DNA from 4 places in the Pararhizobium qamdonense genome. Region 1 is predicted to be linked to each of the others. Evidence: predicted binding sites of a transcription regulator. Region 1 holds the regulator's gene; each other region holds the start of a gene.

Region 1 (3,217 bases):
CGGCCTTCAGATCGTCAGCCCGGCCGGGGACCTCTCGATCAAGCCTCAGCTGCTCACGGCAGGGGAGATTTCGGCACCGTTTGATATCGTTCTGCTCGCGGTCAAGGCGTTCTCGCTGGCGGCGACAGTGGAGGACTTTGCGCCGGCGGTGGGACCGAACACGTTGATTTTGCCGGTTTTGAACGGCATGAAGCACATGGATGTGCTTTCCGCGCGGTTTGGCGCGGAACGTCTGGCGGGATGCGTCTGCAAGATTGCGACGGTGCTGGACCAGGAGGGACGTATCGCTCACCTGGCGCCGTTCCATGACCTGTTTTATGGCGAGCGCGATGGGGCGCTAACGGACCGGATGGCGGCCATTGACGCGTTCATGAAAGGGGCGGGCTTCGACGCGCGCCTGTCGTCCTCGATCGAACGGGAAATGTGGGAGAAGTGGATTCTTCTGGCTTCGCTTGGGGCGATCAATTGCCTGATGCGCGGGGCTGTCGGTGATATCGCCGCAGCACCCGGAGGTGCTGAGTTTGCCGCAAGCCTGCTCGACGAGGCCGTCGCGACCGTTCGCGCAGTTGGGACCGCGCCAAGCGATGCGTTTGTGGCTGCGGCCAGGGACCAGCTCACGCGGCAGGGATCGACGCAGACATCGTCCATGTACCGCGACCTGAAGCAGGCAAAGCGGATCGAAGCCGAGCAGATCGTCGGCGATCTCGTGCGGCGCGCCCGCGAGGCGCAGATTGCGACGCCGCTTCTGAGCGCTGCCTTCGCCAACCTGTCGATCTACCAGTCGGGCTTGGCTGCGGAATGACGATAGCTGCTGACAGGGAGGCGTCCGTACGCCGACCAACCTGAACCGACACGCCACGCGGCAAAACCTCTTTCTGATTGGCCTTGAATCGAAAAGCCTTCGCATCGCTGCGAAGGCTTTATGAATTTGGCTCCCCGGGCCGGATTCGAACCGGCGACCTGTCGATTAACAGTCGAATGCTCTACCGCTGAGCTACCAGGGATCATCTGCGGCGGTGTGTGCTGCAGAAGTGAGGCTGCTAATACAAATGCTTTTCCGATTTGCCAAGCGGTTTTTCAAAAAAAACGCACAATCTTGTCAGACTGTGGAGAACTTCCCATCTGAAGGGAGCACCGCTTTCCAGATGGTGCGCAAGCCAACCCCTTGACGCTAATGGATTGCGCTATGATGGGCGCGCAATTGACTCTGAGACAGGTGAAATGAATGGCAGGCTCGCAAAAAACGAAAAAATTCGGCATCGATGCCCGGACCCATGAACTGATTATCGGCTCATGGCGGATGCGGCTGCCGCAATCGCGTTTGTTGCGCATCACCATCGGCGTCGCTCTGATCTTTGGCGGCATTTTGGGATTCCTTCCTATCCTTGGGTTCTGGATGGTGCCTCTAGGTTTGCTGGTGCTGTCCCACGATCTCGCCTTCGTGCGGCGCCGGCGGCGTAAGCTTTCGGTCTGGTGGGCGCGCAAATGGCAGCCGTCCAACTAGGACGAGGCGCTGACGATCAAAGCGCACCGGCTTGATGCGAGAGACCTCCGTCGGTCAGTGCACCGTTTTTGACAGGCAACTCCTATTTGCAGTTGCGCACCTCACGCGCAAAAAAATCGCTCAATCCGCGAAACGCATGCGCGTGATCGCAATTTTACCGAGTCGGCCTCATGACACACCACAGCCGGCCTGCGAAATCGCCTTCCATCCTTGAAATCGTTCAATGAATTTTAAGCACTTGCGGAACACATATGGAACAGATAGTGTTCGTTCTTGATTTGTTTCTCGATTCTGGAGTGATCGTTCATGCTGACCCGCAAGCAACAGGAACTGCTTCTGTTCATTCACGAAAGAATGAAGGAATCGGGGGTACCGCCGTCCTTTGACGAAATGAAGGATGCACTGGACCTTGCGTCGAAATCCGGCATCCACCGGTTGATTACAGCACTTGAAGAGCGCGGCTTCATCCGGCGCCTGCCCAACCGGGCAAGAGCGCTTGAGGTGATCAAGCTGCCGGAAGCCTATTCCACCAGCCTGCAGCCCAAGCGCGGCTTTTCGCCCAGCGTCATCCAGGGAAGCCTGGGCGCACAGCCGGCGCCGCCTCCGGCACCCGTCAAGACCGCAGCCAATAGTGACACCGTCTCCATTCCCGTCATGGGCAGGATCGCGGCCGGCGTGCCGATCTCCGCGATCCAGAATAACACTCATGATATTTCCGTGCCTCTCGAAATGGTCGGTGCCGGCGAGCACTATGCGCTTGAAGTGCGCGGCGATTCGATGATCGAGGCCGGCATTCTGGATGGCGACACGGTCATCATCCGCAATACCAATAGCGCCAGCCCAGGCGAGATCATCGTTGCGCTTGTCGATGACGAGGAAGCGACGCTGAAGCGGTTTCGCCGGAAGGGCGCTTCGATTGCGCTGGAAGCCGCCAATCCTGCGTATGAGACGCGCATCTTCGGGCCGGACCGGGTCAAGATTCAGGGGAAACTGGTCGGATTGATCCGCCGGTATCATTGATTGCATCGTCGATCGTTTTTTGATGGAAACGCGGCAATCCCAACGGCTGGCATTGCCCGATCATAAATGGCAGGTGCGCAACGGTCTGATCCAGGATATGGGGCAGGGACGTGCGCAGCTTCAGACTGTGGAAGACTGGCTCGGGAACGTCCGTTGGCAAATTAACACGGACGTTTTTCAGAAATATCCTCTTGCGATTTGTTTGGGATCATTCTAAACCGCCGCCACAGTTCGATGATTTGAGCTGACGAGGCCTCGTGGCGGAGTGGTGACGCAGAGGACTGCAAATCCTTGCACCCCGGTTCAATTCCGGGCGAGGCCTCCAAATTTTCCATATTTCAATATGATACAGGGTGCCGACAACGGCACCCTTTATTTTCTTGTCGCTCCATGTTGCAAGGCACTTCCCGTAATTTTCAAGGGTTTCAATCTGATGACCGCGCCTCCATGCAACATGCGAATCGAAGGTCATCGGGATTCAAGGGGATAAAGGGTACAACACGTATTGCGGAGTGCATCTTCAGCGTAAGCTCATGAGGAATGATGCGAAAGCGCGAGTGCCAGGCGGAGGCAGCGAATGAAAGTTTTTTCAGCCACTGACACCAATCCCGCTTTGGCTTCTGCACTAGGTCGTTTTGCCCAGGCCAGTGCTCACCTCGAGCATTCCATTCAGGATGCGATTATTCGGATTCT
Region 2 (3,217 bases), on a different replicon from region 1:
TCGTCAGACCGTATCCGAACTCGGCCGTATGACCAACCGCGAGCTGAACGATCTGGGTATTGCCCGCGACGATATCCGCAGCGTTGCCCGCGCAGCCGTAGCTTTCTAAGCAAGCCTTGAGTTATGATGAAGCGCCCGCCCTGTGCGGGCGTTTTGCGTTTCGGCCTTGCTGACGGGGCAGAGACCCGCTGGAACGCAGCATTTTCCGATGTGCATTTCCTGCATAGCTGCACTGCAGCATAAACGCTTTGAAATCATCGCGATCAGCGTATGATCATTTCCATCGAAGCAATGCACCTCCTCCCGCAGAGCTTCGAATTTCAGGCGGCCCACTCCTCCTCCCAAGGGGCGCCTGAAGGAACAGCGGCACTCCTCCTCCCAGTCGCTGTTCGGTTCTTTTCGAAAAGCCTGCCGCACCTCCTCCCGCGGCAGGCTTTTTCGTTTTGGAGGATTTGAGCATCTATAAATCGAGATCGAATTGCGGCTGCTGTTCTGCGTCGTCGCCAACGGAAGCGTTTGTCAGCGACGACAGGGTCACGCCCAGCAGTCGGATGGCGCGTTTGAACGGATAGACCGTGGCCAGAAGTGCCGATGCGGTGTCGAGGATATCTGCGGCATTTGCAACGGGCGTCGCTTTCGTGCGGCTGCGCGTCGCCTGGGTGAAATCGGAATATTTGATCTTCACTGTTACAGTCTTGCCGCTGATCCCCTGCGCCTCGCAATAGCGCCAGACCTTTTCGGCAAGCGGCTTAAGCTCCAGCCGGGCCAGATCGAAATCGGTGATATCCTCAACGAACGTGTCCTCCGCACCGGCGGATTTGCGGATCTGGTCGGGCCGGACGAGGCGCTCATCGATACCGCGCGCGATCCCGTAGAAATAGGGACCGGACTTGCCGAAATGCTCCTGAAGGAAAGCCAGCGATTTCTGCTTCAGATCAAGTCCGGTTTCGATGCCGTATTTGCGCATCCGCTCGGCGGTTGCCGGTCCAACGCCATGAAACTTCTTCACTGGCAAAGCCTCGACAAAGCCTGGGCCGTTCTTTGGCGTAATCACGGCTTGCCCATTGGGCTTGTTGAGATCGCTCGCCATCTTGGCGAGGAACTTGTTGTAGGAAATCCCGGCGGACGCGTTGAGACCGGTCACCTCAGCGATCCTCGCGCGGATTTCTGCGGCGATCTCGGTGGCGATTGCCATGCCTTTCAGGTTTTCCGTCACATCGAGATAGGCCTCGTCCAGAGATAGCGGCTCGATCAGCGGCGTGTATTCGGCAAAGATCGCACGGATCTGCTGGGAGACCGCCTTGTAAACGTCAAAGCGCGGCGGCACGAAGATCAGGTCTGGACATTTTCGTTTGGCAGTGACCGACGGCATGGCCGAATGCACGCCGAATACTCTCGCCTCGTAGCTGGCCGCAGCCACGACCCCGCGCGCCGCCGATCCGCCAACGGCAAGCGGCTTGCCGCGCAGCTCCGGATTGTCGCGCTGCTCGACGGATGCATAGAAAGCATCCATGTCGACATGGATGATCTTGCGCTGACGCACTGGCTCATCCGGCGTTTGAGCCCGTGATATTGGATCTGGAATGGCTGTAGTATCATCGCCGGGCATATACATCACGAGGCGTCCAGCTTGATTGCGCGTGGTCTATGAAGGCAAATGCGCCCTTGAACAAAAGAGGAACATACAGCGCTGCGGCTGGGATTGTAAGTCAGATATTTCGCGTCTCGCTAACTTTGGGGCACTGAGTGTGGGGCAAGGGCTGAGGACTGTGTCGTCGCGATGCGTAACCTGAGACTTGCGGGGTGCCACACGTCTTCCTACCTCTAGGAGAGATTAAAAAAATCCGGCGGGACCGAAACATGGATGTACACTCAGTCAAACACTCGATGGTGGCCGTTCGGACATCCATCCCGGACGATGCCTTCACGGCCCGCTCGCTGGGCACGGTGCGCGAAGGCAGTGGGGTCGTCATCCGCGACGATGGCCTGGTGCTCACCATCGGCTACTTGATCACTGAGGCGGATGAGGTTTGGCTGACACGGCCAGATGGCACGGTCATTCCCGGTCATGCGCTTGCCTATGACCAGGAAACGGGGCTTGGCCTGATCCAGGCGCTGGGGCCCCTGGACTGCCCGGCGCTGACGCTCGGCGACGCATCGAAAACCAGGGTTGGCGATCCCGTCGTCTTTGCCGACGGTTTTGGCCGGCTGGTGGAGACCAAGATCGTCGCGAAACGCGAGTTTGCCGGATATTGGGAATATCTGCTGGATGAAGCGATCTTTGTTTCTCCCGCCCATCCATCCTGGGGTGGGGCTGCCATCGTCGGGCAGGATGGCAAGCTTCTGGGTATCGGCTCGCTCAAGCTGGTCATGAGCCGGAACGGAGAGAGTTCCGACATCAACATGATCGTCCCGATCAATCTGCTTCCACCCATTCTCGACGATCTGCTCACGCTTGGACGCGTGAACAAGCCACCGCGCCCTTGGCTTGGCGCCTTCGCGGCCGAAAGCAATGGCGACGTGGTCGTCATGAGTGTTGCAGCGGATGGTCCAGCCGCGCAGGCCGGGTTGCGGGGAGGCGACGTTATCGCAGAGGTCCGCGACGGAGAAATTTCCAGTCTTGCCGACTTTTACCGCAAGGTCTGGAAGAGCGGCCGCGCCGGATCGGAAATCCCCGTCCGCGTCCTGCGCGACGGCCGCGAAGTCTGGCTTCGTGTCAGATCGGGGGATCGCGACGAGTTCCTGAAAAAACCGCAGCTGCAGTAAAATCAGCGTCTACCGGCGCGCGATGCAAAAGAAACTGGGAGAAGCTCGTCGGTTCCCTCCCCAGTTCTCGTCGTGGCGGGTCATTCCACAGCATGCGGTTTTCCGCCGAAATAGCACTGGTTTGGATTGGCTAAAGATTGACAAGGGTATCGCGTGATCTAAAGACCTGACAGGATCGCAAAGCAGTTGTTCAATCTCCTGGAAACTTTGTGCAGGAAACTGAATACAACCATAAACGGACAGCGCCGCATCGGTTGAGAGCGCGCCACGGGGAGTTTGACATATATGGCTTCGACAGTGCTGGCGGCAAGCGGCGGCGTTAAGCAGGTCATCTGCATCAGCTGGGGAACAAAATATGGCGCTCCCTTCATCAATCGCCTCTATGCGATGGTGGCACGCAACATCACGCCGCCGTTTACCTTCACCTGCTTCACGGACAATCGGATAGGAC
Region 3 (3,217 bases), 520 kb from region 1:
TTCCTTCAGGTTTTCCAGCCGGCCCGGCGCTTCCGCCGATTTGTCGTTCTTCCACATATCCGTATATCCGGACTCTTCGAGAATGGTCTCGGCAAGCTCGGTATGCGGCGTGTTTTCGAGCAGGCCCTGCCAGCGCTGGAACATCGTCACGACGTCATAGAGCGACTTGCGCGGCTTCGGCTTCATCTCGTCGGTTTCGATGATATCGCCTGATGCTGCCAGCATCGGGATATCGCGCTTGCGGGCATAGTCGTGCAGGGCACGCACGGTGGTATCGCCAAGGCCGCGTTTCGGCGTATTGACGATGCGCTCGAAGGCGAGGTCATCGGCCGGCTGGCAGACGAGGCGGAAATAGGCCAGCGCATCGCGGATCTCCAGGCGCTCGTAAAAGCGCGGGCCGCCGATGACGCGGTAGTTGAGGCCAAGCGTGACGAAACGGTCTTCGAACTCGCGCATCTGGAAGGAGGCGCGCACCAGGATGGCCATGTTGTTCAGCGGGTGGTCGGTGCGCTGCAGTTGCTCGATCTCCTCGCCGACAGCGCGGGCTTCCTCCTCGGAATCCCAGGCGGCATGCACCTGCACCTTGTCGTCATTGGGATCGACGCGGTCGGTAAACAGCGTCTTGCCGAGGCGGCCTTCATTATGAGCGATGAGATGGCCGGAGGCGCCGAGAATATGCTCGGTGGAGCGGTAGTTGCGCTCGAGCTTGATGACCTTGGCGCCCGGAAAATCCTTCTCGAAGCGCAGGATATTATCGACCTCGGCACCGCGCCAGCCGTAGATCGATTGGTCGTCGTCGCCGACGCAGCAGACGTTCTGCGGCACGCCCTTCGGCCGCTGCGCAAGCAGCCTCAGCCACATATATTGGGCGGTGTTGGTATCCTGATACTCGTCAACGAGGATGAAGCGGAACTTGTCGTGATATTCGCGAAGCACATCCGGGTTGGTGCGGAACATGCGGATCGGATGCAACAACAGATCGCCGAAATCGCAGGCGTTCAGCGTCATCAGCCGGGCCTGATAGGCGGCGTAGAGTTCGCGGCCCTTGCCATTGGCAAACGAGCGGGCGTCGCCTTCGGGAATGTCGGCGGGCGAAAGGCCCTTGTTTTTCCAGCCGTCGATCATCTGGGCAAATTGCTTGGCCGGCCAGCGCTTGTCGTCGATGCCGTCGGCCTGGATCAGCTGCTTGATCAGGCGCACGACATCGTCGGTATCCAGGATGGTGAAAGAGGATTTCAGGCCCACCAGTTCGGCATGGCGGCGCAAAAGCTTCACGCCGATCGAATGGAACGTACCCATCCACGGCATGCCTTCGACGGCGCCGCCGACGAGAACGCCGACGCGCTCCTTCATCTCGCGGGCCGCCTTGTTGGTGAAGGTGACGGCGAGGATTTGCGAGGGGAAGGCGCGGCCGGAGGCAAGGATATGAGCGATGCGGGTGGTGAGAACGCGGGTCTTGCCGGTTCCGGCGCCGGCCAGCACCAGAACCGGGCCGTCGAGTGCTTCCACCGCTTCGCGCTGCTCGGGATTGAGGCCGGAGAGATAGTCTGGAACACGATGCTGATCGCGCGTTTGCATGGCGCGGGCTGCGATGCCGCTTGCGGGTGCCGGCGGTGCCGCCTGCGGGCTCACGCCTCGCTGCGGGCGCGGCGCCGGCTCCTCGTCAAAGAAAGGGATATCGTCAAAACCATTGCTCATGCGGCTCAATGTAGTGATTCGGAGCCGAAAGGCCAGAATTCCGTTCTGCTTTTATTCCAAAATGTCCAGCTTCTCTGTGGAGACAACCGCTTTTTGGCCGCGATCAGGGGAGATGATCGGCATCGAAGACGGGATCGACGGGAAGCTGCAGGGCTGTCGCCAGCTGGTTGGTCTTGGCCGCAAGGGTGATGACGCGCAGGAGATCGGCATGCTCAGCGGCCGTCATGCCCTTGGCCTTTGCGGCCGCCGTGTGCGAATGGGCGCAGTAGCCGCAGCCATTGGTGACGGACACGGCGATATAGAGCATTTCCTTGACCAGCGGATCAAGCGCCGACGGCGTCGCCATCACGGTTTTGACCTCGGCCCAGGTCTTTTCGAGCAGGCCGCTGTCAAACGCGAGATAGTGCCACATATTGTTGATGAAATCGGATTTGCGTGTGGCCCTGATGTCGTCGAAGACGGCTTTGACACGGGGATCGGATTCCGGATCAGGATGTTTTGCTGTCGTGCTCATGGTGGGCCTCCGTTGCCATCGAGGCTAAGGCGCGGCGCATCTTGTGTCGAGTGGCTGAGATAAAGATCGTGGAACCCAAAAAGAGCTTTTGTTACAATTGTGTAATGATGGCATTTTAGCGTTGCCTGTATACGGCAAACATGAATAGTTGCCGCAAATACTGCGGTTTTTGTGCCTCAATGGCCAAAACACGCTTGATTTAATTGGAGTTTTGCATGCGGCTTTGGAAGCAGCTTTTGATCTGCCTGGTCATTCTTGTGGTCGGCCTTGGCGTCTGGGTTCGCTTCGTGCCGGGTGCAGCGGCAATCCTTGCCAAGGTTGGCGTGCCCGAGACAGTGCTGGCCTATGCCGCAAAACCGGTGGATGCGGCCAAACAGGGAGGCGCACGGGTGCAGGGCGGCCAGAACCAGGGCGGCGGCAATCAGGCTGGCGGCACGCCGCTTGTCGTGACGCAGCCGGCCGATACCGCTGTTGTCAATGACAGGCTGAATGCGATCGGCAGCGGCGAGGCCATCCTGTCGGTCAGCGTCACGCCGCTTGCGACCGGCAATCTTTCCGACATCCTGGTCAAATCCGGCGACCGTATCGAAAAGGGGCAGGTGATTGCCACGCTCGACAGCGACGAGCAGAAGATCGCAGCCGCGCAGGCCAAGGTCGCCGTCGATAGCGCCGGCGAAAAGGTCGAGCGCAACCGCAAGCTCGGCAACGCCGTCTCGGTGGCCATCCTGCGTGAAGCCGAATTTGCCATGCAGGCTGCGCAACTGGCGCTGCAGACGGCGGAGCTGGATTTGAAGCGGCGCGATATCGCAGCGCCTTCCGGCGGCATCGTCGGCATTATCACGGCGCATCCGGGAGATTATGTCACGACCTCGACGTCGATCGCCGTGGTGGATGACCGCTCGCAGATCCTTGTCGATTTCTGGGTGCCGGAGCGGTTTTCGACCATGGTTTCCGTCGGCCAGCCTGTTTCGGCAACCGCAATCGCGATGCCGACCTCTGAACTGT
Region 4 (3,217 bases), 1.6 Mb from region 1:
TCTGGTGGCGCCATCCTCACTCCCGCACCCTCGTTGCCATTTCCGTGGGGTGCTCGGGGAAAGACAACCCGCTGCCACCAGCGCAGAAGGGAATCTGCCAAACGGGCGATCAAACCGCTCAGCTATCGATATTCTTTTTTCAAAGAACCGGCAGCACCTTCATTGAGGTGCTTGCCCTAACTAACGGCGTGCACGGTGTCGCCGGGACAATCTCATGCCGCTGCCGTCAGCCGCTCGCCAGCGATCCGGTAGGAGATCGCTTCGGCCAGATGAATGCGCCCGACCGTGATCTTTTCATCGAGATCGGCCAGCGTGCGGGCGACCTTCAGCACCCGGTGATGGCCGCGCGCAGAAAACTTCATTTTTTCAGCGGCATCCCGCAGCAATTGCAGCCCGCCGGCATCGGGCTCGGCCATTGTTTCAATCATCGATGTGGAACAGCGGGCATTGGAGAGAATGTGCGGCATGCCGAAGGTGATGAACCGGTCCATCTGGATTTCGCGGGCGCGCGCCACCCGCCTTGCAACGACGCTGGAGGGCTCGGCAGGGGCTGGGCGGATGAGATCGGCGGCGGTGACGGAGGGCACGTCGATGCGGATATCGATCCGGTCCATCAGCGGCCCGGAAATGCGGCCCTGATAATCGGACAGGCAGCGCGGACCCCGGGCACAGCTATGGCCGGGCTCGCCGGCCATGCCGCAGCGGCAGGGGTTCATCGCAGCAACCAGCTGGATCGCGGCGGGATAGGTAACGCGGTGATTGGCACGCGCGATGATGCACTCGGCTGTCTCCAGCGGCTGGCGCAACGCATCGAGCACCTGCGGCGTGAATTCGGGAAATTCGTCCAAAAACAGCACGCCATGATGCGCGAGCGACGCCTCGCCGGGCTTGGCCCGCAGGCCGCCGCCGACCATCGCAGCCATGGTGGCGGAGTGATGCGGCGTGCGGAACGGCCGCCGGTCCGACAGCTTGCCGCCTGCCAACTGTCCGGCGATCGAGTGGATCATCGAGACCTCAAGCAGCTCGGGCGGCGACAGGGGCGGCAGGATCGAGGGCAGGCGGGCCGCCAGCATCGACTTGCCGGAGCCGGGCGGGCCGACCATCAACAGGTTGTGGTTTCCCGCTGCCGCCACTTCCAGAGCCCGCTTGGCGCTTTCCTGGCCCTTGATATCGGCGAGATCGGGCATATTGGCAGCACTGGCGCGCACCGCCGGTTCGGGACGCGACAGAACCTGCGTGCCGCGAAAATGATTGGCAAGTGCGATCAGGCTGCGCGGCGCCAGGATATCGATCTCTGATCCCGCCCAGGCCGCTTCCGCGCCGCTCTCTGAAGGGCAGATCAGGCCCTTGCCGACGGCATTGGCGCCCATGGCGGCGGGGAGAGCCCCGGCAACGGCTGCAATCGTGCCGTCGAGATTGAGTTCGCCGATCACCACATAGCCATCCAGCGCATCGCCGGGAATAGCGCCGAGCGCCGCCATCAGGCCGAGCGCAATCGGCAGGTCGAAATGCGAACCCTCCTTGGGCAGATCGGCCGGGGCAAGATTGATGGTCACCTTCTTGGCGGGAAGCGACAGGCCGGAGGCATGCAGCGCAGCCTGAACCCGCTCGCGGCTCTCAGCGACAGCCTTGTCGGGAAGGCCAACGATCTGCATGCCGATCTTTCCCGGTGCGACCATCACCTGAACATCGACGGGTACGCCTTCTATGCCCTGAAATGCAACCGTACTGACACGTGCGACCATGATTGTCCCTCTTGCCGCGCGGCAGGCCGACAACCCGCCAATGCAACCTCAACCGGTTGTGGCTTCAAAACTTACACGGAAAAAGGAATAAAACAAGAACAATTATCGAACAGATTCACTCTTCACAAACGGAAGAGTTGTGGTAGGTTGTAAAAATGGAACGAAGGAGAACAACCGTGAACGGATGGAGGTAAATTCAGGTTGTGCCAGCCTGCCGGGATGGCTGGCCGCCCCGGCGTGCGGAAAGCTTTGCTCGGGCTGTCATCAACTGCGCTTGCGCTCGATCGCTTCCCATAACAGGGCTGCGATATCGGCGCCGCCGAATTTCTTGACTTCGCGGATGCCGGTGGGGGAGGTGACGTTGATTTCGGTCATCACGTCGCCGATCACATCGATACCGACGAGCAGGAAGCCGCGCTCGCGCAAGGCCGGTCCGATGCGGGCGCAGATTTCCTTTTCGCGCGCCGTCAAATCCGTCGGCATCGGCGTGCCGCCGGCATGCATGTTGGAGCGGGCGTCGTGTTCGGCCGGCACCCGGTTGATCGCGCCGACAGGCTCGCCATCGACAAGGATGATGCGCTTGTCGCCCTTGCGGACGGCGGGCAGATATTCCTGGGCGATGAAGGGTTCGCGGAACATCTGGCCGAACATTTCGAGCAGCGACGACATGTTGCGGTCGTCGCGAGTCGAATGGAAGACGCCGGCGCCGCCATTGCCATAGAGCGGCTTTAGGATGATATCGCCCATTTCGGCGCGGAAGCTGGCAATTTCGGCGGGATCGCGGGTGATCAGCGTCTTCGGCATCAGGTCGGGAAATTCGGTGACGAAGATCTTTTCCGGCGAATTGCGCACCCAGGCGGGATCGTTGACCACCAACGTTTTCGGGTGGATGCGCTCCAGCAGATGCGTCGAGGTGATATAGGCCATGTCGAAGGGCGGATCCTGGCGCAAAAGCACTACGTCCATGCTCGACAGGTCGATGCGCTCGGCCTCTCCCAGCGTGTAGTGGTCGCCCTTGACGTCGCGCAGCGTCAGCGGCTCGACGGTGGCGATCACCTTGCCGTCGCGCAAAGACAGCTGGTTTGGCGTGTAATGGAAGAGCTTATAGCCGCGCGCCTGCGCCTCGAGGCTCATCGCGAACGTGCTGTCGCCAGCAATATTGATGCCTGAAACATGATCCATCTGGATCGCGACATTTACGATTTTCGCCATAAGACATTCCCTGTTGATCGTGGGCATCGTTGAGGTTTCTGTCTATAGCAAATGGCATAAGGGACGCCATACAGATTTCTGCTGCGGTTTCGATCAGGCGCGCCTTCGCGTTCACGCGGCGCGGTTATCGCCCGTGGTTTGTCTCATCTGCAATGTCTGCCGCTTTTTGGCGCGGCAGGGTCGGCCGGGGCACATCGGGTGCCTCAGGTAGTTAAGTGTAGGTGACACGCGATGTGCCCCGTTTCGGTGTCTTTTGCCGC

The links. Region 1 encodes LexA, which represses DNA repair genes until DNA is damaged. Its sites were predicted from a motif close to TGTTCNNNNTGTGTTCNG; they were not measured.
Region 2: the regulator LexA is predicted to act here: its motif matches at 1,666-1,683, upstream of dinB (DNA polymerase IV).
Region 3: the regulator LexA is predicted to act here: its motif matches at 1,740-1,757, upstream of PYR65_RS10310 (ATP-dependent helicase).
Region 4: the regulator LexA is predicted to act here: its motif matches at 1,840-1,857, upstream of PYR65_RS21120 (YifB family Mg chelatase-like AAA ATPase).

Annotation. Positions count from the first base shown of each region.
Region 1 covers NZ_CP119566.1:2,674,385-2,677,601, forward strand. Annotated here, with positions in the region: gene panE (2-dehydropantoate 2-reductase) at 1-802, shown strand, start outside; tRNA gene PYR65_RS12885 (tRNA-Asn) at 930-1,004, opposite strand; gene PYR65_RS12890 (hypothetical protein) at 1,226-1,504, shown strand; gene lexA (transcriptional repressor LexA) at 1,811-2,524, shown strand; tRNA gene PYR65_RS12900 (tRNA-Cys) at 2,776-2,849, shown strand; gene PYR65_RS12905 (hypothetical protein) at 3,102-3,217, shown strand, end outside.
Region 2 covers NZ_CP119567.1:857,519-860,735, reverse strand. Annotated here, with positions in the region: gene PYR65_RS25080 (DUF1127 domain-containing protein) at 1-109, shown strand, start outside; gene dinB (DNA polymerase IV) at 461-1,513, opposite strand; gene PYR65_RS25070 (S1C family serine protease) at 1,861-2,766, shown strand; gene PYR65_RS25065 (glycosyl transferase) at 3,052-3,217, shown strand, end outside.
Region 3 covers NZ_CP119566.1:2,152,944-2,156,160, forward strand. Annotated here, with positions in the region: gene PYR65_RS10310 (ATP-dependent helicase) at 1-1,698, opposite strand, end outside; gene PYR65_RS10315 (carboxymuconolactone decarboxylase family protein) at 1,802-2,212, opposite strand; gene PYR65_RS10320 (efflux RND transporter periplasmic adaptor subunit) at 2,428-3,217, shown strand, end outside.
Region 4 covers NZ_CP119566.1:4,320,175-4,323,391, reverse strand. Annotated here, with positions in the region: gene PYR65_RS21120 (YifB family Mg chelatase-like AAA ATPase) at 213-1,745, opposite strand; gene gshB (glutathione synthase) at 2,010-2,957, opposite strand.